DNA from 4 places in the Allorhizobium sp. GW101-3B10 genome. Region 1 is predicted to be linked to each of the others. Evidence: riboswitches for the same ligand, from Rfam matches in the RefSeq annotation. Region 1 holds a riboswitch; each other region holds the start of a gene.
The links. Region 1 has a riboswitch for cobalamin ahead of cobT (nicotinate-nucleotide--dimethylbenzimidazole phosphoribosyltransferase). Riboswitches for the same ligand answer to the same signal wherever they lie in the genome.
Positions count from the first base shown of each region.

Region 2: linked by a shared signal. The riboswitch ahead of AC07Y0_RS24115 (energy-coupling factor ABC transporter permease) and the one ahead of cobT (nicotinate-nucleotide--dimethylbenzimidazole phosphoribosyltransferase) in region 1 are both predicted to bind cobalamin.
Region 3: linked by a shared signal. The riboswitch ahead of bluB (5,6-dimethylbenzimidazole synthase) and the one ahead of cobT (nicotinate-nucleotide--dimethylbenzimidazole phosphoribosyltransferase) in region 1 are both predicted to bind cobalamin.
Region 4: linked by a shared signal. The riboswitch ahead of AC07Y0_RS14425 (aromatic ring-hydroxylating oxygenase subunit alpha) and the one ahead of cobT (nicotinate-nucleotide--dimethylbenzimidazole phosphoribosyltransferase) in region 1 are both predicted to bind cobalamin.

Region 1 is NZ_JBWKZR010000002.1:151,819-157,332, reverse strand. It holds gene ric (iron-sulfur cluster repair di-iron protein) at 1-509, shown strand, start outside; gene AC07Y0_RS24990 (helix-turn-helix domain-containing protein) at 849-1,100, opposite strand; gene AC07Y0_RS24985 (hypothetical protein) at 1,083-1,259, shown strand; gene AC07Y0_RS24980 (hypothetical protein) at 1,393-1,671, opposite strand; cobalamin riboswitch at 1,746-1,875, shown strand; gene cobT (nicotinate-nucleotide--dimethylbenzimidazole phosphoribosyltransferase) at 1,959-3,020, shown strand; gene AC07Y0_RS24970 (cytochrome P450) at 3,183-4,349, opposite strand; gene AC07Y0_RS24965 (MOSC domain-containing protein) at 4,523-5,224, shown strand; gene AC07Y0_RS24960 (CBS domain-containing protein) at 5,357-5,514, opposite strand, start outside.
Region 2 is NZ_JBWKZR010000001.1:4,949,952-4,955,465, reverse strand. It holds gene AC07Y0_RS24130 (helix-turn-helix domain-containing protein) at 1-284, shown strand, start outside; gene AC07Y0_RS24125 (aldehyde dehydrogenase family protein) at 412-1,842, shown strand; gene AC07Y0_RS24120 (hypothetical protein) at 1,928-2,143, opposite strand; cobalamin riboswitch at 2,358-2,572, shown strand; gene AC07Y0_RS24115 (energy-coupling factor ABC transporter permease) at 2,625-3,278, shown strand; gene AC07Y0_RS24110 (phosphoribosylaminoimidazolesuccinocarboxamide synthase) at 3,475-4,425, shown strand; gene AC07Y0_RS24105 (TetR family transcriptional regulator) at 4,490-5,104, shown strand; gene AC07Y0_RS24100 (efflux RND transporter periplasmic adaptor subunit) at 5,264-5,514, shown strand, end outside.
Region 3 is NZ_JBWKZR010000001.1:1,354,368-1,359,881, reverse strand. It holds gene AC07Y0_RS06485 (acyl-homoserine-lactone synthase) at 1-421, shown strand, start outside; gene AC07Y0_RS06480 (DUF2865 domain-containing protein) at 582-1,667, shown strand; gene bluB (5,6-dimethylbenzimidazole synthase) at 1,846-2,547, opposite strand; cobalamin riboswitch at 2,594-2,801, opposite strand; gene AC07Y0_RS06470 (TolB family protein) at 2,843-3,676, opposite strand; gene AC07Y0_RS06465 (NAD+ synthase) at 3,712-5,391, opposite strand.
Region 4 is NZ_JBWKZR010000001.1:2,865,418-2,870,931, forward strand. It holds gene AC07Y0_RS14410 (BA14K family protein) at 1-217, opposite strand, end outside; gene AC07Y0_RS14415 (hypothetical protein) at 498-788, opposite strand; gene AC07Y0_RS14420 (FAD-binding oxidoreductase) at 895-1,980, opposite strand; gene AC07Y0_RS14425 (aromatic ring-hydroxylating oxygenase subunit alpha) at 1,982-3,226, opposite strand; cobalamin riboswitch at 3,335-3,540, opposite strand; gene AC07Y0_RS14430 (DUF6656 family protein) at 3,845-4,450, shown strand; gene AC07Y0_RS14435 (GGDEF domain-containing protein) at 4,502-5,514, opposite strand, start outside.

The DNA of each region.
Region 1 (5,514 bases):
CAGACGTGCTACTGACGGAGTTGCAGACGCTAATGCTTGCCAGCCACCGGGAGGCTCCGGAGAGAACGGCGGAACTGATCGACCACCTGCGCAGCCGCTACCACGAAACACACCGCAGTGAACTGGCATGGCTGATTCCACTCGCACAGAAAGTCGAGCGTGTGCATAGCGCCCATCCTCAAGCCCCTGTCGGCCTCGCCAATCTCCTGGAGTGCATCCAGGCCGATCTCGAAGGCCACATGAGCCGGGAGGAGGCCATTCTATTCCCGTTGATGGAGCAGAACGACGAGGTCGTACTGGCCCACCCGATCGCGCAGATGCGCCATGAGCACGACGTGGAGGCACGGCATCTGGCCGCACTCGAACATGTCACCGGTGGCTTCACTTTGCCGGATGGTGCTTGCAACTCGTGGCGTGCCCTCTACACCAGCGCGAAGAAGTTTTCGGAAGACCTCGTTGAGCATATGCATCTGGAGAACAACGTGCTTTTCCCTCGCTTCGCCGGCTGACGCCGACCACGTCGTTCAAAGGAGAAAAACCGTGACGAGCAACGGCGAATACAAGCCCTCCGTCGGGGGGGCTGTTACGAACCGGGATGGACAGTCTGCGTCCATCTACTGGACGTATCCCCGATTGCCGAGCGAACGACCCGGACTGTAACTGGATGTGTGACGCCTACGAATGCATGGCAGCGTGCTGCGACAATGACATTGTCGGCTATGTTATGGACCGCTTTTCTACCATAGGTGACGCGCGACACGAAGGCCGCACCAAGGGTAACCACGGGCAAGCCTCCGCGTCAGGCTGATCTGTCGAATTGCGCCGACCAATTGTGTCCGTCACATGACCTAGATCGCCATCGCCCTCCCAGTGCACCGGTCGACACCATCGGCAATGAGGGAAAGCGCTTGCCAGTTTTTGACGCAAAGGCGGCGATTCGTATCAAGGGAAATAGCCCTCTGCTGGACTAACTGACTGAAGACGCGAGAGACTGTCTCACCTCTCAAGCCGAGCCAATCGCCGATCTCGGTCCGCGTGAGCGGGAGACTCAGCGTCCCGCATGAAACTGGGTCAACACCGAATTGCAGGGCGAGATCCATAAGGACCGTGGCGATTCTTTGAACGGCCGTCTTGCCGCACAAGAGCGCGACATGCCGGTGGGAACGATCAAGGTTTTCGACGAGAGATTCGTGAATCATGCGGGCGTGCTTGCGAAGGTTGAGCACCTCGTACCGGCATTCTATGCGCACTTCGGCTAAGCTAGGCCTACTGGGATGGACGAAGATACGGCCGGGACCATAGACGTCAACGACCTGCGCAATGCCGTTGGCCGTAAGCCGGCTATGCACAATGCATCCCTCGTGGATATGATAGACTGGTCCATCGGCGCGATCAGAAGCCGTGAGGATCGTGCCGATTGGGAAGATTTCCAATGCTGTCGCGGTTTTCCGCCGATTGTCCTCGATTGGCCGGGATACCACACGGCGTTCTGGGGATACCATCGAGTTCATCGTCGAAGACCTTCAGTGACAGCAAAGCCGCATTTGTTCCCAGGAAGCTGGAAACACCAGTCGGGCGAGTGGCGCCGATCTTCAAACATAGGAAGTGGACACGACGCCCGCTTCTTTGAGCCAGCGCAAGCACTCCCGAGTTTTCGCCGGAAAAGGTCATCTGCCGCCTGATTGAAGTCGCCTTTCAGATTGTCGGTCGGGAGTGCATGCCTTACGGAACCTGTTGCAACTAACGGAACCCGGTGAAATTCCGGGACGGTCCCGCCGCTGTAACCAGATACGTGTGTGAGGAGGCATTGGCCGCCACTGTCCGCTTGCCGGATGGGAAGGTGCCTGCACCCGGTCAAGCTGGAAGTCAGAAGACGCGTTGCCACATCCTGAAACCGCCCGATGGCAAAGGGCGGGGCGATTGCTCATGCGAGCTTCGGTGTCACGTGGAGGACCCGTATGTCTGACCTAAGCAGCCTTTCGACAAGGCAACAATCCCTTGCACCCATAAAAGACCTCTCAGCCCTGCGCCGAATACTGCAGGACCTGCCGCCCGGAAACGAACACGCAGCTGGCGCGGCCGCGGCGCGAGAGGAGATATTGACCAAGCCACCGGGAAGTCTCGGCAGGCTCGAAGAGGTCGTCGCGTGGCTGGCCTGCTGGCAAGGACGCTATCCCCCGGTCATGGATGATCCGCAAGTGTGCGTATTCGCGGGCAATCACGGCGTGGCGGAAACCGGTGTGTCGGCCTATCCTCCGATAGTCACCGAGCAGATGGTGCAGAACTTCGAGCGCGGCGGAGCGGCTATCAATCAGTTGAGTGCCGAGCTGGGCGCCAAGGTGACCGTCGTGCCGCTCGATCTGGCTCGCCCCGTCAACAACTTCCTAAATGCCCCTGCCATGACCGAGGGCGAGTTCCTCGATGCATTCCAGTCCGGGATGCATGCGGTTCGACCGGGCGCCAGCGTGCTTTGCCCCGGCGAGATGGGCATCGGCAACACGACTGCTGCCTCGGCCATATGCTTCGCCCTTCTGGGCGGCGACCCGGCGAACTGGTGCGGGCGAGGATCCGGGATCTCGATCGGAACGGTAGAGCGCAAGGTCGAAGTCGTCTCTAAGGCCGTTAGACTGCATGGAAACGCCATAAGCGATGGGCTCGACGCCTTGCGCTTCCTGGGCGGACGCGAAATCGCCGCGATGGCCGGATCGATTGTCGCGGCGCGCCTGCTTGCCATACCCGTCATGCTCGATGGTTTCATCTGCTCGGCAGCCGCCCTCGCGCTTCACTGCAGCGGACCAGGAAGCCTGGCGCACTGCATGGTCGGTCACAGCTCGATGGAGCCCGGGCATCGGCGGCTTCTCGCCCATCTCGGATTGCGGCCGCTTCTCGATCTTGATTTGCGATTGGGCGAAGGAACCGGGGCAGTCTTGGCCACTCTCTTGGCAAGAGCGGCGCTGAGATGCCACCTCGGCATGGCTACATTCACCGAAGCCGGCGTGCATAACGGCATCGAGCGGTAACAGAACCCCTGCGGGACGCGAGAGCAATCGGGTAGCCGTCTCGCGTCCCCGTTTCGGATCAGCGGTGCCGAGGTTCGGGGCCAGCACTTCCGAGAACCCGAGGTGCGCTCGGCGTCATGGCTCCCCCTCCGACGATTCCTATCTGCTCTTCCCCACATACCCTTATCGGTCGATCTGCAGGGAGACCGAGGCGAAGCCGCTTGCGGGATAGACCGCACGCAATGGCTCCGTGCCCGTCAGGAGCGAAAACGGCCTGATCCTGCTCAGCAGTTCATCGATCATCACTCTCAACTGCATTCTCGCCAGGGCAGCACCCGGACAAATGTGGATGCCCGCGCCGTAAAGCAGGTTTGGCCCCTGGTCGCGCATGGGGCAATACCGGTCAGCAGCCTCGAAGGCCCGGGCGTCGCGATTGGCCGAAGTCCAGATCACCGTTATCCGTTCGCCGGCTTCGATCCGACTCCCACCGATCATCACGGGCCGCAGTGCCGTTCGCCGATTCGAAACCAACGGCCCGTGCAAGCGCAGGATTTCCTCGATTGCCGGTGAAAGGCCCGATCGGTCGAGGCGCAGCCCGGTCTGGATCTCGGGGGTCTCGGCAAGAAAATGCACGATGATGCCGACGCAGGCCGCAATCGTACCCAGTTCCCCCACCGTCCAGTTGCGCAGGATGCTGACGATTTCGCCGTGATCGAGCCGCTTGCCGTCTACCGTCTGGCGGACGAGGCTGGTGGTGATGTCGTCCGGCGCGGCGTCGCCGGCCTCTTCTCGCCATTTGAGCTGGGAGCGGATATGCCCGTCGAATTCGAGGGCGATGGCTGCCATGGCATCGGTATCGCGCGCAAGCGTGGCTTGGCGATTCTTGCGCACCCATTGAAGCAATGGCTCATGCAGCGACGCGGGCCAGCCGAGAAAACCGCACTGGATTCCGACGGCATACGGCTCGGCGAGACAGGTCATCGCTTCGAAGGAGGGGGCAGTCCCGAGCGCCTCGAGAAGATCGCCGGCGACCCGTCGACATTCAGGCTCGAAGGTTTCGACCCGTTCCCGGGTGAAATAGGGATCGATCATCCGTCGATAGACTGTATGTTGTGGAGGATCCATGCCGTTGGGCACCGATGGGTGCCGTGAAACGACATTGCTGAACGTTTCGTGATCGGTGAGCACCTGCAGAATATCGGCATGGCGGAAAAGGGACCAACCAAGATAGTCGCTGTAGGCGACCGGACAGGTTTCGCGCATGTGATCATACGCACGGATCTGGTCGATCTGGACCTCAGCGCTGCGGGGATCCCAGTCAGGGCAGCGCTCGCCCGAAGATGCGTCCACGACCGATTTCTTTCCATTTGCCGATATCATATGCTTTGGTTTCCCTTCCACGGATCAGCAGCTACAATGCGGCAGTTGAGAGCGGGGTCTTTGTCTCCACGCAAAGAACTCAAATCCCCGTTTCTGCAAAACCGACTGTCAGATTGACCGGAGAGACGGAATTGCCCAGCCAGATAAGACAGTTTGCGATCGCTGAAGTTAGAATAGGTCGAGCGAAGCCCTTTGGACCGGGAACAGCACGGTCGGCGATTGACAAACACCCGGTCACGGTTCCACTTCTGGCAACAGCACTGGGTCTAGTGGGTGACGAACAGGCGGATCTTCGCCACCACGGCGGCGCCGACAAGGCAATCCATGCCTATAGCGCGGCGCACTATCCCCAATGGGTGCGGGACCTTCCGGATGCCGCGGATCAATTCCGAACCGGCGGCTTCGGAGAAAACCTGGTGGTCGACGGCGCGACCGAGGCCGACCTATGTCTGGGAGATCGGTGGCGAGTTGGACAAGCACTGCTGGAAGTCTCCCAAGGCAGGCAGCCCTGCTGGAAGCTGAATATCCGCTTTGCGGTGCGCGACATGGCGCGTCGGGTGCAGGCAACCGGCCGCTCCGGTTGGTATTTCCGCGTGATAGAACCGGGCCAGATCAAAGCGCACGACCATGCTTCACTTGAGGAACGTTCCGCGCCCGACTGGCCTCTGACGCGGGTCAACGATTTATTCTACAAGGACAAGCTCAATCGCCCGGCCCTGGCCGCCTTCGCGGCCCTTTCCGGCCTCCCGGATAGCTGGCGCAATCTGGCAGAGCGCCGTCTGCAAAACGGTGAGGTGGAAGACTGGGGTTCCCGCCTGAATGGGCCGAAGGAAGCGATCTCCTGAACTCGAGAGACATGTTCCGAGAGGCGCATCGGTCTAGCGGTCACGGGCGAAGGAAGCTTACAGCGCAGGTGGCGCGAGTACCGTCGATGAAGCGGGGTGACGTGCGGGACCACCGTTTCCGCGGAACTGGCCCTATTGGTAACCAACACCCATCACGTAGTCCTGAAGCAATTTTTCCTCATGTTCAACGTCCTCAAGGAGAGACTGAAGCACGTCTCGCGCATTGGCCACGCCTATCGGCGCCAAGCGGTCATCCACGATCGGGACGTTCTTCAGACCACGCTTCCTGA
Region 2 (5,514 bases), on a different contig from region 1:
TAACCACCGACCGCCTGCATGACATCTGCCGCCGATCCACGGGTCGCACGCCCCTGCAGCTCGTCCATGAACGGCTGACACGCGAGGCGACGCTGCATCTGGAACGCTCGGCCCGCACCGTTCAGCAGATCGCCGCAACCCTGGGCTTTCGCGATCCGACCTATTTCAGCCACTTCTTCAAGCGGCAGACAGGGCTGCCGCCGGCCACCTACAGGGAACGGACACGCGCCGCAGGGGAAGAACAGCGCCGAGGGCCCTCGGCGACCTATGCCGACTGGCCCTGACGGACGTATCCAGATATATCAGCCTTGCCAAACTGCCGTCGTGCTGACAATTTGCACGCCGACTCCTGTCATCCGCACGCGGACCGGCGGCCTTGCGTCGCGCCCATTTCACCGGAAGGAACACCCCATGACATTCGACAATCTCATCGCCGGCGAATGGGTTGGCGGCAACGCCACCGAAAACCGCAATCCCTCCGACACCAATGACGCGGTCGGCCTTTATGCGCAGGGCACCCCCGACGACATGCGCGCCGCGATTTCGGCGGCAAAGGCCGCCTTTCCGACCTGGTCGCGCTCTGGCATCCTCGAGCGTCACGCGATCCTGAGAAAGACGAGCGATGAAATTCTTAGCCGCAAGGAAGAACTCGGCACACTGCTCGCCCGCGAGGAAGGCAAGACCCTGCCCGAGGCGATCGGCGAAACGATCCGCGCCGCCCAGATCTTCGACTTCTTCGCCGGCGAATGCCTGCGGCTCGCCGGCGAGAGCCTGCCGTCGGTCCGTCCGGGCATCGGCGTCGAGATCACGCGCGAGCCGATCGGCCCGATCGGCCTCATCACCCCGTGGAACTTCCCGATCGCCATCCCGGCCTGGAAGATCGCCCCGGCCCTTTGCTACGGCAACACGGTCGTCTTGAAGCCGGCAGAACTGGTTCCCGGCTGTGCATGGGCGCTCGCCGACATCCTGCATCGCGCCGGTCTGCCGAAGGGCGTCTTCAATCTCGTCATGGGCAAAGGCTCGGTCATCGGCCAGGTCATGCTCGACAGTCCGGACCTCGCCGGCATCAGCTTCACCGGTTCGGTCGGAACCGGCAAGCGCGTGGCGCTTGCCTCGATCGAACACGGCCGCAAGTACCAGCTGGAAATGGGCGGCAAGAACCCCTTCGTCATCCTCGACGACGCGGACCTGTCGATTGCCGTAGAGGCCTCGCTCAATTCCTGCTTCTTCTCCACCGGCCAGCGCTGCACCGCTTCCTCGCGCCTGATCGTCACCGAGGGCATCCACGACCGCTTCGTCGCAGCGCTGATCGATCGCCTGAAGACCGTCAACGTCGACAATGCGCTGAAGGCGGGCACCCATATCGGCCCGGTCGTCGACGAGCGCCAGTTGATGCAGGACATCGACTATATTGACATCGGTCGTTCGGAAGGGGCCAAGTTGGCCTTCGGCGGCGAACGCCTCAACCGCGAGACGCCCGGCTTCTATCTGCAGCCTGCGCTATTCACCGAGGCCAGCAACCAGATGCGCATTTCGCGTGAGGAAATCTTTGGCCCGGTCGCCTCGCTCATTCGCGTCAAGGACTATGAGGAAGCCCTCAGTGTCGCCAACGACACGCCGTTCGGTCTGTCGTCGGGCATTGCCACGACGAGCCTGAAGCACGCGACGCATTTCCGTCGCAACGCGGAGGCCGGCATGGTCATGGTCAATCTTCCGACCGCCGGTGTCGACTTCCACGTGCCTTTCGGTGGGCGCAAGGGATCGTCCTTCGGTCCGCGGGAACAGGGACGCTATGCGGCCGAGTTCTTCACCACCGTCAAGACGCAGTACACCTTGGCCTGACCTCGGAACCGGTTCCGCCGCCGCCTGCGGCGGAGGCCCCGACCGTCCGAATGTGAAACGGGCCGGCCTGCCGGCCCGTGGCGTTTCATCCTTTGGTGATCAGGATGAGGACGACGAACATCAGCGGCACGGCCGTCAAGGCCGGAATGATGATCGCGGGGTAGCCGAACGCAAGGATGGCGAGCAGCCAGACGAGCAGCAGATTGAGGATGAAGAGGACCTTCGCCGTGGTCGAGCCACTGACGGCCTCCTTCAGCATCCAGCCGAACACCGGCACATGATAGATCATTCGCGCAATCATCGCTTCATCCCTTCCGGGCCCAGGCCCATTCTTGATATTTGTCACACCTATCGACCGTCGGCGGTCGCCACAATGCGGCAAAATGACGTTTGCCAAGTGGCGGGCACGGCTCGAGGAGCCCTGGCCTTGCATCTTCACCGAAGAAACGTGTCCTCCCCGCCGTTCCATCCGGCAAAACGAATGGCGCTTCTGGACAGGCGGCGCGGCGTGATCCTATTAGTGTGATTGTGATGGTTCCGCCGAACCGAGCGGAGAGGCGGACGAAGAGGGAATACGGTGAGGACTACCCATCAGGGGCCGAAACCGTGGCTGCCCCCGCAACTGTAAGCGGCGAGCGACGTCCACAATGCCATTGGCCGGAAACGGCTGATAAGGCGGACCGAGCCAAGACCCGCAAGCCAGGAGACCTGCCATCACATGCGCCGCGAAGCGGCATCCACTTGAAGAACCGCGCGGTGGGCGCGGACGAAAGGAATGAAAAATGCACATTGAAGTGGGAATCATCGATCCGGCGCGTATCGCCCTGGCGAACGCAGCCGCTCTCGCCCTCGTCGCCGCACAACTCCCGGCAATCGTCAAGAACCCGCTGGTCGTGCCGAAGGCAATCCTGGCCGCCGTCGGCTTTTCCGCCATGATGCAGATCTGGCACCTGCCCGTCGGCCCTTCCGAACTACATCTGATCGGCGCCACGACCATCTACATGCTGTTCGGCTTTGCGCCCGCCATGCTCGGCTTTGCCCTTGGCCTCGTGCTACAGGCTTTCCTGTTCGAGCCGGGCGACATCCCGCATCTCGGCGTCAACGCACTGTCCCTGATGATTCCGATGGTCGCCGCTCACTATAGCTTCGGCCGCCGCCTGTTCGACGCGAATCTTCGTGACCGCTTCAGCCTCGGCAAGGTCCTGCGCATCGACGCCGTCTACTATGCCGGCGTTTCCGCCATGGTCGGTTTCTGGCTGATGATCTCGAACGACAGCTTTGCCGTCGCCGACTGGGCAACCTGGGTCGCCGCCTACTTGCCGGTCTTCGTCGCAGAAGCCGTGATTACGTTCTCCGCGGTATCGCTAATCAAGGGTCTTCGCGCGAACGGTCTCGTCTCGCGCATGACCGAAGTGAACCGCCTGACCTTCGCCTGATGGCGCAGGAGCCGGTTCGACAAGAATGACGACATGAAGCGCGTGGCCCGGGTCACGCGCTTTTTTCTTTGAAAAATGGGCCGGCTTGCGCTACCGGCCTTACAGAAGCCGCCCGCGCTCGAATTCCGGCCGGCTGGAAACCACGGTCCGGCTGGCACTTCCGCCGTTTCGACCCGCTGATCAAAGGGTAACGCCGTTGCGCATTCTCTCCGAAGCACACTTTCCCGAACTGCCGAACTACTATCGCGGCAAGGTGCGCGAGAACTACGACCTGCCCGACGGCAGCCGCATCATCATCTCGACCGACCGCCTAAGCGCGTTCGACCGGATCCTCACCTGCATTCCCTACAAGGGACAGGTGCTGACCCAGACCGCACGCTACTGGTTCGAGCAAACCGCGGACATCTGCCCCAATCACGTGATCGCCTATCCCGATCCGAACGTGGTGGTGGGCAAGCGGCTCGACATCCTGCCGGTGGAGATCGTCGTGCGCGGCTATCTCGCCGGCACCACCGGCACTTCGGTCCTGACGCTCTACAAGAAGGGCGAGCGCGCCATGTATGGCATCACCGTGCCGGACGGCCTGCGCGACAACCAGATCCTGCCGCAGCCGATCATCACGCCCACGAGCAAGGCCTTCGATGGCGGCCATGACGAGCCGCTGAGCGCCGAGCAGATCGTATCGGAAGGCCTGCTGACGCAGAAGCAGTGGGACACGGTCTCCGCCTATGCCCTGGCGCTGTTCGCCCGCGGCCAGGAGATCGCAGCGCGGCGCGGCCTGATCCTGGTCGACACCAAATACGAGTTCGGCACCGATGCCGACGGCAACATCCTGCTCGCCGACGAAATCCACACCCCGGACAGCAGCCGCTACTGGATCGCCGACAGCTATCAACAGAGCTTTGAGAAGGGCGAGCGTCCGGCGAGCTTCGACAAAGATTTCGTCCGGTCCTGGGTCGCTGAGCGCTGCGACCCCTACAAGGACGAGATCCCGGAAATCCCCGTCGAACTGGTCGAGGAAACCTCCAAGGTCTATATAAAGGCCTACGAGACCATCACCGGGCTTCAGTTTGTGCCGGATGACCGTTGCGAGACTCCACGCGACCGCGTCCGCATGAACCTTGCCCCATACTTCCCCGGGAGCTGATACTGTGTCCATCGCGCGTGAGACGGCAAGACCAGCCGGTGCCGAGGCCGTGTGCGGCGGCAGCGTGGCTTTACCGGCACGCCGTACCCGCCGGCCGGCCGAGGAAACGCGCGAGGACATCCTCAACACCGCTGAACATCTGTTCCGTACCCGCGGTTACGGAAGCGTGGCGATCGCCGACATTGCAGCGGCGCTTGGCATGTCGCCGGCGAATGTGTTCAAGCACTTCCACACGAAGACCAGCCTGGTCGATGCCATCTCCTCGCGCCATATCGAAAACATGATCGCCCGCCTGGGCTGTCTCGATACGGCTAGAAGGGCGCCCGGGCGTCTGCTGGATTTCGTCAAGCAGCTGATGGAAAGCCACCTCGGCGACCTCGAGCGTAACCCTCACCTTTTTGAAATGGTCCTGCTGACCGCCAAGGACGACCTCCAGTGTGGCCATCGCTATCGGGATATGCTCGTGGACGAGCTGTCGTCCATTGTCGAAGATGGCATTGCCGAGGGCGTGTACACGGTCACGGAAAGCCGCAAGGCTGCAAATTCGGCCTTTTTGGCCCTCGCCTGCGTTCTTCACCCTGTCATGATTGCGAACGAAAAGGCTGACATATTGGCAACACGCTGCGAAGATGTTGTCTCGCTGATCAATGCCGCACTGCAAAGCCCCCTTGCAAAGTGACGATAGTATCAATACGTCACTTGGAAATTGATACCAAGCATTTTGTTCCATTGCCCCAGTGCGTGTTCGGTCGACCGATTAACAAATGTCAATTTCGATGACGGACCGTCATGCTTTAGCGCTTCACTGCCCTGCCCCAATGATGACCCGGAAAAGACGATGAAAAGACACCTCAAGCTGACCACGGCCCTTTTGGCACTCTCCGCCGCTCTCGCAGGCTGTAACGATGCAGCGACCGAGAGCAAGGCGCCCACCGGAGCTGGTGCCGAACGCCCTCCGTCACCGGTCAGTGTCGTCATCATGAAGAAGGGGGAACAGCCGCTCACCACCCTGCTTCCGGGTCGCGCCGCAGCCTTCCAGGTCGCCGAGATCCGCCCGCGCGTCAGCGGCATCATCAAGGAAATCGCCTT
Region 3 (5,514 bases), on a different contig from region 1:
CGGCCCCAACATGCTCGACGACACCTTCCCGATCCTGCTCGGAGGGCGGCCGGAGATCCGCAGCGCCGAGATCTGGGAATCGAGCCGCTTCTGCATCGAGCCGGAAATCTCGCAGGACCGCGCCTCGAACCAGGTGACGATTGCAGCCGCCGAACTGATGTGCGGCGTCGGCGAGATCGGTCTTGCCTCCGGGCTCAGCCACATCGTCACCGTGACGGACGTCTTCCTCGAGCGGATGTTCCGGCGCATGGGTTGCCCGGGCGAACGCATCGCCGAACCGCACAAGATCGGCTCGGTCCACGCCGTCGCCGTCGCATGGGAGGTGACGCCCGACCTGCTGGCACGGATGAAGGCGGTCGCCGAAATCGACGGACCCTTGCTGGTCGAACCTCTGTCGATCGAACAGCCCCGCGCCGCCTGACACTTCTTCCGAAAAGGCAAAGCGCCGCGATCCCGCGGCGCTTTGCGTTAACACAGATTTGTGTTCCTGTTTGGCGCTTTGTCCCTCGCAAACTAAGGTGAAAATGCCTATAGGCTCACCAGTAATCCGTACAAGGACCGACGCCGACCGGGGACGCGACTTGCACCATCGCAGACATCGATTGCTCCTGACGCTTGCCGTCGTGTTTGCCTGCCAGCCGCTTGCTGCGCAGGCGTCGGTCGTGTGCGAAAGCCTGCGGCTGCGGCTCGCATCCCAGCCGGAAGTGATTGCCGACACGAGCGAGATGCGCCGCTATGCGAGCGCCATCGCCCGGCAGAACCTGGAAATCCGCAAGGTCCGCTACGACATGCGGCGTCTGCGCTGCGACGGAGCGGTCGTCGAATACCGGGCTGACGGCACCAGCCAGTGCGGCGAGCTCTCCACCGCCTTGACCCGCATGGAAAGCAACAAGCAGATGCTCGCCGGCAAGCGCGACGCGCTGCGCCAGGAAGGCACCGGCGCCAATCAGACGCGCCAACGTCTTCTGGAGGCACTCGAGGCCAATGGCTGCAACACGGACCAGCCGGGTCCGACGGACATGCCGATGGCGCCGCCCCGAACGCTCGGCCGGCCGCTCGAAACCACGGAGCCGATGAGCGAGGCGAGCCGCGCGGGCCGATTCCAGACGTTCACCGGGCACGGCAGCCTCAGAACGCTGTGTGTGCGAACCTGCGACGGCGCCTTTTTCCCGATCTCGTCGAACACCTCGCCGCTCAATTTCCGGCGTGACGCGCAGATCTGCGAACAGATGTGTCCGGAGACCGAGACGGAGCTCTTCTACCATTCGATGCGCACCGAGGAGAGCGCCGACATGGTGTCGGCCGAGACCGGCCAGCCCTACCGGATGCTGCCGACCGCCTTCGCCTACCTGAACCGATCGCGCGGCGACAATCCGTCCTGCGGCTGCGACCTCGCCGGCTACTATCGCCGGATGCAGGGCCAGTCGGCGCAGGGCAATGCCGGCGGCAACAACAAGGCAGTCATCGAAATCGGCCGCTCGGCCGAGGCGACCGCGAAAGCCGATGGCCTGCCCGCGCGGTCCACTCCCGCAATGCCGCAGGATCGGGCCTATGACCCGCAATCTGCCGCCGTGCGCCAGGTCGGCCCCACCTTCCTGCCGTCCGCAACCAGCGACATCGATCTGCGCAATCCGGCGCTGCCGGGTCCCCAGCCGCTTCAGCAATAGCAGCGCCGCCGGCCGCAAGGACCGGCCGCCGCCTCCCCGCCAGCCGAACGCAAACGGCCGGGCGAGAGCCCGGCCCTCTGACGTTTCCCTGGAAAATCGGTTCGATCACGCGGCGTGCGGCCGCGCCGGGCGGATGCGCTGCGGTTCCCGTTGACTGCCACAAGATACGACCAAAAGCCTAGGTCGCTTCGGGCGGCCGGAGATTTCCCCAGACCTCGTCGAAGACGAGTTCATCGATCGGCAGCCTCTGCCGCCAGCCCTTCAGCGCCAGTTCCGGCTGGTCGTAGAGCCGGTCGACATAGCCGACACAGAACCAGCCGATCACTTCCACATGGGCCGGAATGCCGAGCACGGCGCGCACATCGTCCTGATGAAAGATGCTCACCCAACCTACGCCTACCCCCTCGGCCCGCGCGGCAAGCCAGAGGTTCTGCACGGCGCACACGGTCGAATAGCTGTCCATGCGGGGATTGTGGGTGCGCCCCAGCACCACGGGTCCGCCGCGGGTCGGATCGCAGGTGACGCAGATGCCGAGCGGCGCCTTGCGGATGCCTTCGAGTTTCAGCCGCATATAGGTCTCGCGCTGCTCGCCGTCGAACAGGGCCGCGGCTTCCTCATTGGCCCTGGCGAAGGCCCGCCACACCGCCTCGCGGCGCGCGGCGTCCCGTACCAGGAGAAAATTCCACGGCTGCATGAAGCCGACCGAGGGCGCGCTGTGGGCGGCGTCCAGCAGGCGCGCGATCAGGTCTTCGGGCAGAGGATCGGGCAGGAACTGGTCCCGCACGTCGCGGCGGGTCCGGATCGCCCGGTAGACGGCCTCGCGCTCTTCCACGGAAAAGGCGCCGGCCCGGACGAGATGGTCGTTCGGTTCGTCGTGCATCGTCATATCCCCAACAATGCGTCCGACCGCCTGCTGTCCTCGCAGGCTAAGCCTATCTTGCCAGGCCGGTCTTCTGACTGGGCTTCGTCTGCATCGCGCCGACCTTCCCGGCCCGAAGGGCCAGTGGCTCGAACCGCCTCCGGTTCGTTGGCGCGAGGCATCCACCTCACAGCGTTGGGCACGTGCCGGAATTCCACCGGCTTCCCGATTCTCCCGCCCCGACGAGGGCAGGCACCTGACCGGAGAATGTCTACAGCATCGCCGCCCGAAGGCAAGACGGCTTGCTCGTCTCTGCCTAAACGACCGCCGGGAAATACCGGACATAAGCGAATTCGTTGCCATCGGGCGACCAGCACGGGACGTTGATCGTGCCCTGCCCGCCGAACAGTTCGAACAATGTCTCCGGATTGCTCCCGTCCGGATCGATCAGCCGCAGCCGCACGTCGAGATCGCGCGGATGGTCGAAGACGTCCGGGTCGTAGGACAAGAGCAGGACCTTGTCGCCCTTCGGCGACGGATGCGGGAACCAGTCGCCGAATGCGCTATCGGTGACCCGCTCCGCGGCGCCACCCTCGGCCGGCACGCGCCAGATCTGCATCCGCCCCGAGCGGCTGGAATTGAAATAGATCCATCGGCCGTCCGCCGAATAATCCGGTCCGTCATTGCGCCCTTCGCCGAAGGTCAGCCGGGTCTCCTCTCCGCCATCGACGGAGATCGTGTAGATGTCGAAGACATCGTTGCGAATGCCGCAGTAGGAGAGCGTGCGGCCGTCCGGCGACCAGCCGTGCCAGTAGGACGGCAGGTTACGCGTCACCTGGCGCGGCGTGCCGCCCCCGGCCGGCAGGATGTAGATGCACGACTTGCCGTGCTCCACCTTGTCCGACACGACGAGCCATCGGCCGTCGGGCGAGATCCCATGGTCGTTGTTGCAGGCGGTGGCAAAACCGGTATCGATCTGCACCGGCGCGGCACTGCCGTCTGCCGGCAGGCGATAGAGCAATCCCTCGCCATTGATGATGAGGGATGCGCCGTCGGGGCTCCAGTTGGGCGCCTCGACCAGTCGCTCCGTCTGCCATACGACGCGCCGGGCGCCACTGCGAATATTGAAGATCTCCACGGAACTCCGCATCGCTCGCTCCCTGGAAGTTCCGGCAACCGCCTCTGTCAGCGGTCGCGGAAACGATTGGTGATCGGATAGCGCCGGTCGCGGCCGAAATTCTTGCGGGTGATCTTCACCCCCGGCGCCGACTGGCGGCGCTTGTACTCGGCGAGATAGAGCAGGTGCTCGACGCGGTGCACGGTCGCGATCTCATGGCCGCGCGCGACGATCTCGTCGACGGACATTTCCTTCTCGACCAGGCATTCGAGGATGTCGTCCAGCACCGGATAGGGCGGCAGCGAATCCTGGTCCGTCTGGTTGGGCCGAAGCTCGGCCGACGGCGCCTTGGAGAGGATGTTGGCCGGGATGACCTCGCCCGACGGGCCGAGTGCGCCCGGTGGCACATGCTTGTTGCGCCACGCGGCGAGCGCATAGACCTGCATCTTGTAGAGGTCCTTGATCGGATTGAAGCCACCGTTCATGTCGCCGTAGAGCGTCGCATAACCGACCGACATTTCCGACTTGTTGCCGGTCGTCACCACCATCGAACCGAACTTGTTGGAGATCGCCATCAGGATGGTGCCGCGGGCACGGCTCTGCAGGTTCTCTTCCGTAATGCCGCTCTCGGTGCCCTCGAACATGTCGGAAAGCGCGGAGAGGAAGCCGTCGACCGGCTCGCCTATCGGTACCGTGTCGTAGTGGCAACCGAGAGCCTTGGCACAGGCGGCAGCGTCAGTGAGCGATTCCTTCGAGGTATAGCGATAGGGCAGCATGATGGCGCGCACCCGCTCCTCGCCCAGCGCATCCACGGCGATCGCCGCGCAGATGGCCGAATCAATGCCACCCGAGAGGCCGAGCACGACGCTCTTGAAACCGTTCTTGTTCACATAGTCGCGGAAGCCCAGCACGCAGGCGCGATAGTCGGCCTCTTCCTTTTCCGGAATGCGCGACATCGGCCCCTCGCCGCAGCGCCAGCCGTCCGCGGCCCGTTTCCAGGTGGTGACCGACAGGGTGGATTCGAACTGGCTCATCTGGAAGGCCAGCGTCTTGTCGGCATTGAAGCCGAAGCTCGCGCCGTCGAACACCAGTTCGTCCTGGCCGCCCAGCTGGTTGGCGTAGATCAGCGGCAGGCCGCTCTCGATCACCTGTTTCAGCGCCACCTGGTGGCGGATGTCGACCTTCTCGCGGAAGTAGGGCGATCCGTTCGGCACCAGCAGGATCTCGGCACCGGATTCGGCCAGCGTCTCGCACACGCCGAGATCGCCCCAGATGTCTTCGCAGATCGGAATGCCGAGGCGGATACCGCGGAAATTGACCGGCCCCGGCATCTCGCCGGCGCTGAACACGCGTTTCTCGTCGAACTCGCCGTAGTTCGGCAGATCGATCTTGTCTCGCGTGGCAATCATCTTGCCGCCGTCCAGCACCGCGACCGAATTGTAGCGGCCCTTCTCATCCTCGCGCGGAAAGCCGATCACCACGCCCGGCCCGCCATCCGCGGTATCGGCGGCAAGCTGCTCCACCGCCGTGCGGCACGCCTTCAGGAAGGCCGACTTCAGCACCAGATCCTCCGGCGGATAGCCGGAAATGAAAAGCTCGGTGAGGAGCAGCAGATCGGCGCCCTGGGATGCGGCTTCGGCGCGCGCGTCCCGGGCCTTGGCAAGATTGCCGGCGACGTCGCCGACAGTCGGATCGAGCTGCGCAATGGCAATGCGGAGGGTGTCGGATCGGGTCTGAATATCGCTCATGACCCTCGTTTAGCGCGTGCCGCTCGCCTCCGCAATGTCGGCGTGCGAAAGGGGCGTGCCGCGCTGCAACAAACGGTGTTGAAAATCGCAGGAACAAGGCACCGCACGGCTTGGTTCATCTAG
Region 4 (5,514 bases), on a different contig from region 1:
AGCCGTTGTGGTAGCGGTAGCCCGGACGGCGGTGGTCGTGGCCACGGTAGCCACGGTAGTAATAGGGCGGATGACGGCGGTGATCGACATTGGTCACGTCGGACGGCGCGGTCATCACCGTGGTCGGCAGCGGCATCGCCTGCGACGGCACGAAGCTCGTCAGGACGACTGCGGAGGCCAGGGCAAGCGCGGCCCAGCGCTTCATCATGGTTGTCATTTCAGTTCTCCATTCCCTGCGTTTCTGTGCAAGTCTTCTGCCGAAATGCGCTTCGCATCATCCTCGCGACCGCCGGCCGAGTGGTCGCATGATACGCCAAAGCTCAAACCTTCAGTAGATAAATCTGCCTGAACCGGCCATCGACGATGTCGAATTGCGATCCGGCGCAGGCATTCTTCATCGCCGAGCCGACTTCACGGCGAACAACGCGCCAGCGCGCGTAAGGTTCCATTTTTCCACCGTTTGACGATTGTCAGGCGAGCAGCAGAAACGTTCGCCGTCAGTTACCTTGCGGCACGACAAGGCGGCCGTTGCGAATGACTTCGCGCGGGTACCAACAGCCGTTATGAAGGACGTAGCCGGTCTTGCGCGTCTGCGAACAGGGATAGCCCTGGAAGGTGGCGCCGCGCGGCGCCGACTTGCGATAGACGGGCTTGGGCATCGTGGTCTCGCTGACCAGTCGGACGGCCGCCGCCGGTTGATCGGAGACCATGGCGGGCATGGCAGCCTGCGCGTGCTCAGACAGAAGCGTCATCGCCAAAAGGGATGTGAGCGCCCACATGGTATTCATGACATGCTCCCGCCAATTCTCGACCGGTCCACGACCCGTCCCACTACAATCGGCGGTGGGTTTGTCAGCATGATGGCAACACCGCGCGCGCTGCCCTTTGCTTGCGTCAGGCCTCGATCTCGACGTCACCCTTCGGCCGCGAACAGCAGGCGAGAATGTAGCCCTCGTCGATCTCGTCGTCGAGGATGCCGCCATTGTGGTCCATCTCGACCTCGCCGGAGAGTTTCATCACCTTGCAGGTGCCGCACAGGCCGGATTCGCAGGCAGCCCCGATGCGCACGCCGGAGGCACGGGCCGCCTGCAGGATCGTATGGCCAGGTTCGCACGGGCCATCCTTGCCGGACATGGTGAAGACGACCCTGGTCGCCTTGGCCTCGCCGCCGTGATCGGCGACGACCACCGGCGGCTGCGGCTTGGCGGGCTGGAAGGTTTCCTCGTGGTAGTTCGCCATGTCGAACCCGGCGCTGGCGAGCGATTCCCGCACCGTCGCCATGAACGGCTCGGGCCCGCAGCAGAACACCGTGCGATCGAGGAAATCGGGCGCCAGCAGCGCGATCTTCGCCTTGTCGATCCGGCCCTTGAGGCCGGACCACAGCTGGCCGTGCGCCAGTTGTTCGATGATGAAGCCGAGCGTGAACTTCGGCATTTCCCGTGCCTTGGCCTCAAGCTCCCAGCGGAAGATGATGTCGTCGGGCGAGCGGGCGCAATGGAGGAAGGCGATGTCCGAATCCGGCTGGCGGTCGGAGAGATCGCGCGTCATCGACACCATCGGCGTGATGCCCGAACCGGCCGAGACGAACAGATATTTGCTTCCCGGATGGCGGGCATAGGAGAAGTCGCCGAGCGGGCCATTGGCCTTCAACTGCATGCCGGGCTTCAGGTGATCGAACATCCAGCGGGTGCCGATCGAATCCTTCTGCGCCTTGACGGTGACGGCCACCGTATAGGGCCGCGAGGGGCTGGACGAGAGCGTGTAGGTGCGCATCACCGGCTCCGGGCCGACCGGGATCTCCAACGTGACGAACTGGCCCGGCTGATAGCGGAACCAATGGCCCGGACGATCCGGGCGGAAGGTGAAGGTCATCACGTCCGGCGCCTCGGGCGTGACGGCGACGCATTCGAGCCTGTGCTCCCGGTCGGACCAGGGGCGCATCTCATCGACATGGCGGTAGCTGGGGAGAGCGATGTTCATCTCACGCCACCGCCGAGAGACGGGCCTTGTCGCCCTGGAGACGGCTCAGCATGAAATTCGAATACCATTCGACGAACTGCATGACGCCGCCCTCGTGGTCGACGGAATAGGGTCCGGGCTCATAGGCCGGCGAGCGGATGCCGAAGGCGTTTTCCTCGACGATCGAGCGGTCCTGGTCGTTGGTCATGTTCCACACATGGGTGAGTTCATCGAGATTGTAGTCGACGCCTTCGACCGCATCCTTGTGGACCAGCCAGGTGGTGGTGACCGCGGTTTCCTCGGCCGAGATGGGCAGCACGCGGAAGGAGATCGCGTGGTCGACCAGAATGTGGTTCCAGGTGGTCGGATAGTGGAACAGCAGCATGGTGCCGATATGCGAAATGTTGATGTCGTCGGACAGCGGACGGCGCACGGCGCGCTTGCCGGACAGGGTGTAGCTCTCGGCATCCTGGATCAAAGGCATGCGGGCGACGCGGAACTGGCCCGACGGATCCATGGTGAATTCCGACGGCAGGCCGGCGGCCTCGCAGCGTGCCCAGTGCTCGGCGATCACCGGATCGTCCTTGGCGCCCTGCACGCCGGTCGCCGACGGCGCTTCGGGATAGGTGCGGCAGAGTTCCGGATGGTTGCCGGCGCAATGGTAGCACTCGCGGTTGTTTTCCCAGACGAGCTTCCAGTTGCCCTTCTCGATGATGGTGTTGCGGTGGGCAACCTTGGCTTCCGACAGGCGATGCGGCGCCATGAAGGGCTCGATCGTCGCGCGCACCGGGGCGAAATCGGCGGCCTCGTTGGCGAGACAGATGAAAATAGAGCCGGCGACGCTCTCGCAATGGACGGGCTTCAGGCCGAATTCGGACTTGTCGAAGGTCTCGCCCATCTGGCGGGCAAAGACCAGCGAGCCGTCGAGATCATAGGTCCACTGGTGGTAGGGGCAGACCAGCTTGGCCGAGGCGCCGCGATCCTGGGTGCAGACGCGGTGGCCGCGATGGCGGCAGGTGTTGTGGAAGGCGCGGATCACCTGATCCTTGCCACGCACGATCACCACCGGATAGTCGCCGATCTGGGCGGTGAAATAATTGCCGGCGCGCGGGATCTCGCAGTCATGGCCGACGAACAGCCAGTCGCGATACCAGATCGTCTCCATGTCGAGCTTGAAATAGTCCTGGTCGATGTAGAAGGGCTGCTCGAGGCTGAAGCCTTCCCGGCGGTTCTTCAACTGCCGCAATACCGTGCTCTGCAAGTCCATTGTCGTCCTCGTATCCGTTCTGCCGTGACGGAGATCGAGACCATGCAAGGCCACGGCGTCGCATGACGCCGGACAAAGCCGTCTCGGGCCGCCTGCCGCGACCGTCAATCCACTTCCTTCTCAAAGGCTGGTTTCCGGGCTCTGGAGATGATCCTTTCGGACCGCGTTCGGCACCTTCCCAGGGCAGATGCCCCAGTGGTCTTTGGCCGTCACGCATTCTCCACTACCGTTGCGGGGGCAGCGCCGGAATTCGACCGGCTTCCCGATTTCCCACCCTTCCCTAGCCGGGCGGCACCTCGAGTTCGGACCCATCTAACCACAGTCGCAGATTTGTTGATGCACTGCGGAACGACACAGCCCCAGAAATTTGCGACATGGGCGAAATTGACGCCAATCAATCGTTCTGCGAGAAATAACGAGCACTTTCAATAGTATAATATTCGCCTCCGACCAACTCCACGGCCCCGGTGGCGCAAAGAGACAAGCAGGCACCCCTGCGCCGATTGCGACATCGCCCACGCAAGCCTCGCGAAACCGAAGCTCGTCAGGATGCGGCAAATTGTCATTAATCTCGGTGCCGTATCATCGGCGCATCGGCCTTAGGATCAGAGCCACGATATGCAGAAGCTGAGATATTTCGCCGCCCCCAAATCCGGGGCCAAGCCCGGCCTGCCGGCCAGGGCCGTGCACACCGAATTCCTGCGCACCGGCCGCATTTCGCGCCACCGCGAGGACTGGCTGCAGGAAGAGAAGCGCTACCTCACCTATGAGGAAGTGGCGGACCGCACCGGGCGCAAACTGGAAGCAGCCGGTGAGACCACCCACAAGCATATCAACGGCTTTCACCGCTCGATCCAGTTTCCAAAGCTGATCTTCCACAAGACGCTCGAGAACAGCCCGCATCTGGGCTATTGCCACGTCACCGCGGCGAAGACCAATTTCGCCAAATATGCCGACGTCAAATGGGCGTTCTACATCGCTAACTTCTTTGCCGAGGTGGGCGGCGCGGATCAGTTCTTCAAGCACATCCGGCCGAACTATTCGCGCATGTATTTTGCCGTTGCAATCCATCCCGACAAGGAAACGCGGTCGATGTCGATCGATCGCTCGATCCGCGAGAACGGCCTTCTGTTCCGTACCCACGACCCCAAGGAAGCGCTGAAGAACGTGCTGATGCTGGGCGCCCGCGACGCGGAACTGCGCAAGATCATCGCCAAGCTCTGACTGATCTCGCCCCGGCTCTACAAAGCGCGCCCGGATTCGCCCTGTCCCACCTCAGAAGCCGCCGACCGGCTGCTTCTTGTAAATCAGCCAATCCTTCGGCGCATAGTCGTTGGCGCCGTAGATGGTGACCGTGTTGCCGCCGGCGGCCTTGGAGGCGGCGAGCGCCTTTTCGGTGAAATTGGTGAAGTCGAAAGCGTTGGGCGCCTGTTCCGAGAAGCAGATGCCGAAGGACATCGGCACCTGGCCAAGCGCGCGGCCGTTGCCGAAATTGACCACCGTCGTGCTGAGCTTGGAGCGGACCAAGTCGACGATGCGGCTCACCTCGTCCTGTTCGGACGTGTAGAGCAGAATGCCGAAGCGTCCGCCGTCGAAGCGGCAGGCCAGATCCTCGGTGCCGGCGACCGCTTCCACCACCTTGGCGACCTGCTTGAGGAAACGTTCGGCGACGGCTGGCCCCATAAGTTCGGAAAGCCTGGAGAATTCGTCGATCTCGCCGATCACCATGCTGCACAGCACCGGCATTTCCGGATTGGCATAAACCTTGGCAAGGGCCTTGTTGAAGGCGCGGCGGCTGGCCAGACCGGTCAGCGGGTCGACGAACTTCGTGGCTTCCGCGTCTTCCGCCTCGCGCTGCAGGTCGGCCAGGGCCGCGGTCTTGTCGACCACGGCGCGCACCACACTGCTGTTCTGGCTGGCGCGCTGCTCGGTGGCGACCTTCAGCGCCTTGATCGAATGTCCGAGTTCGACGTGGTCGATGTCCTCGGTCATGATCGCCTTGGAGGCGTGGCCGATGAGGCGGCCATAGTCGGTGAGCGAGACCTTTTCCTGATTGAGCAGGCTGATGAAATTGCTCATCTCGGCCCGCACCTGGCCGTTCTGCCGACCGAGCAGGCCGTCCTCGTGGTGGTGCGGAAGATATTTGCGGCCGAGCGCGTCAAGCGCTTCCTGGGTCTTGTTCTTGCCGAGCGCGATGAATTCGCGGACCAGTTCCGGATTGCTGCCGGCATAGGCCTCGTAGACCAGTTCGTAGTTTCGCGGCAGTCCGTCGATTCCCATCTGGTGCA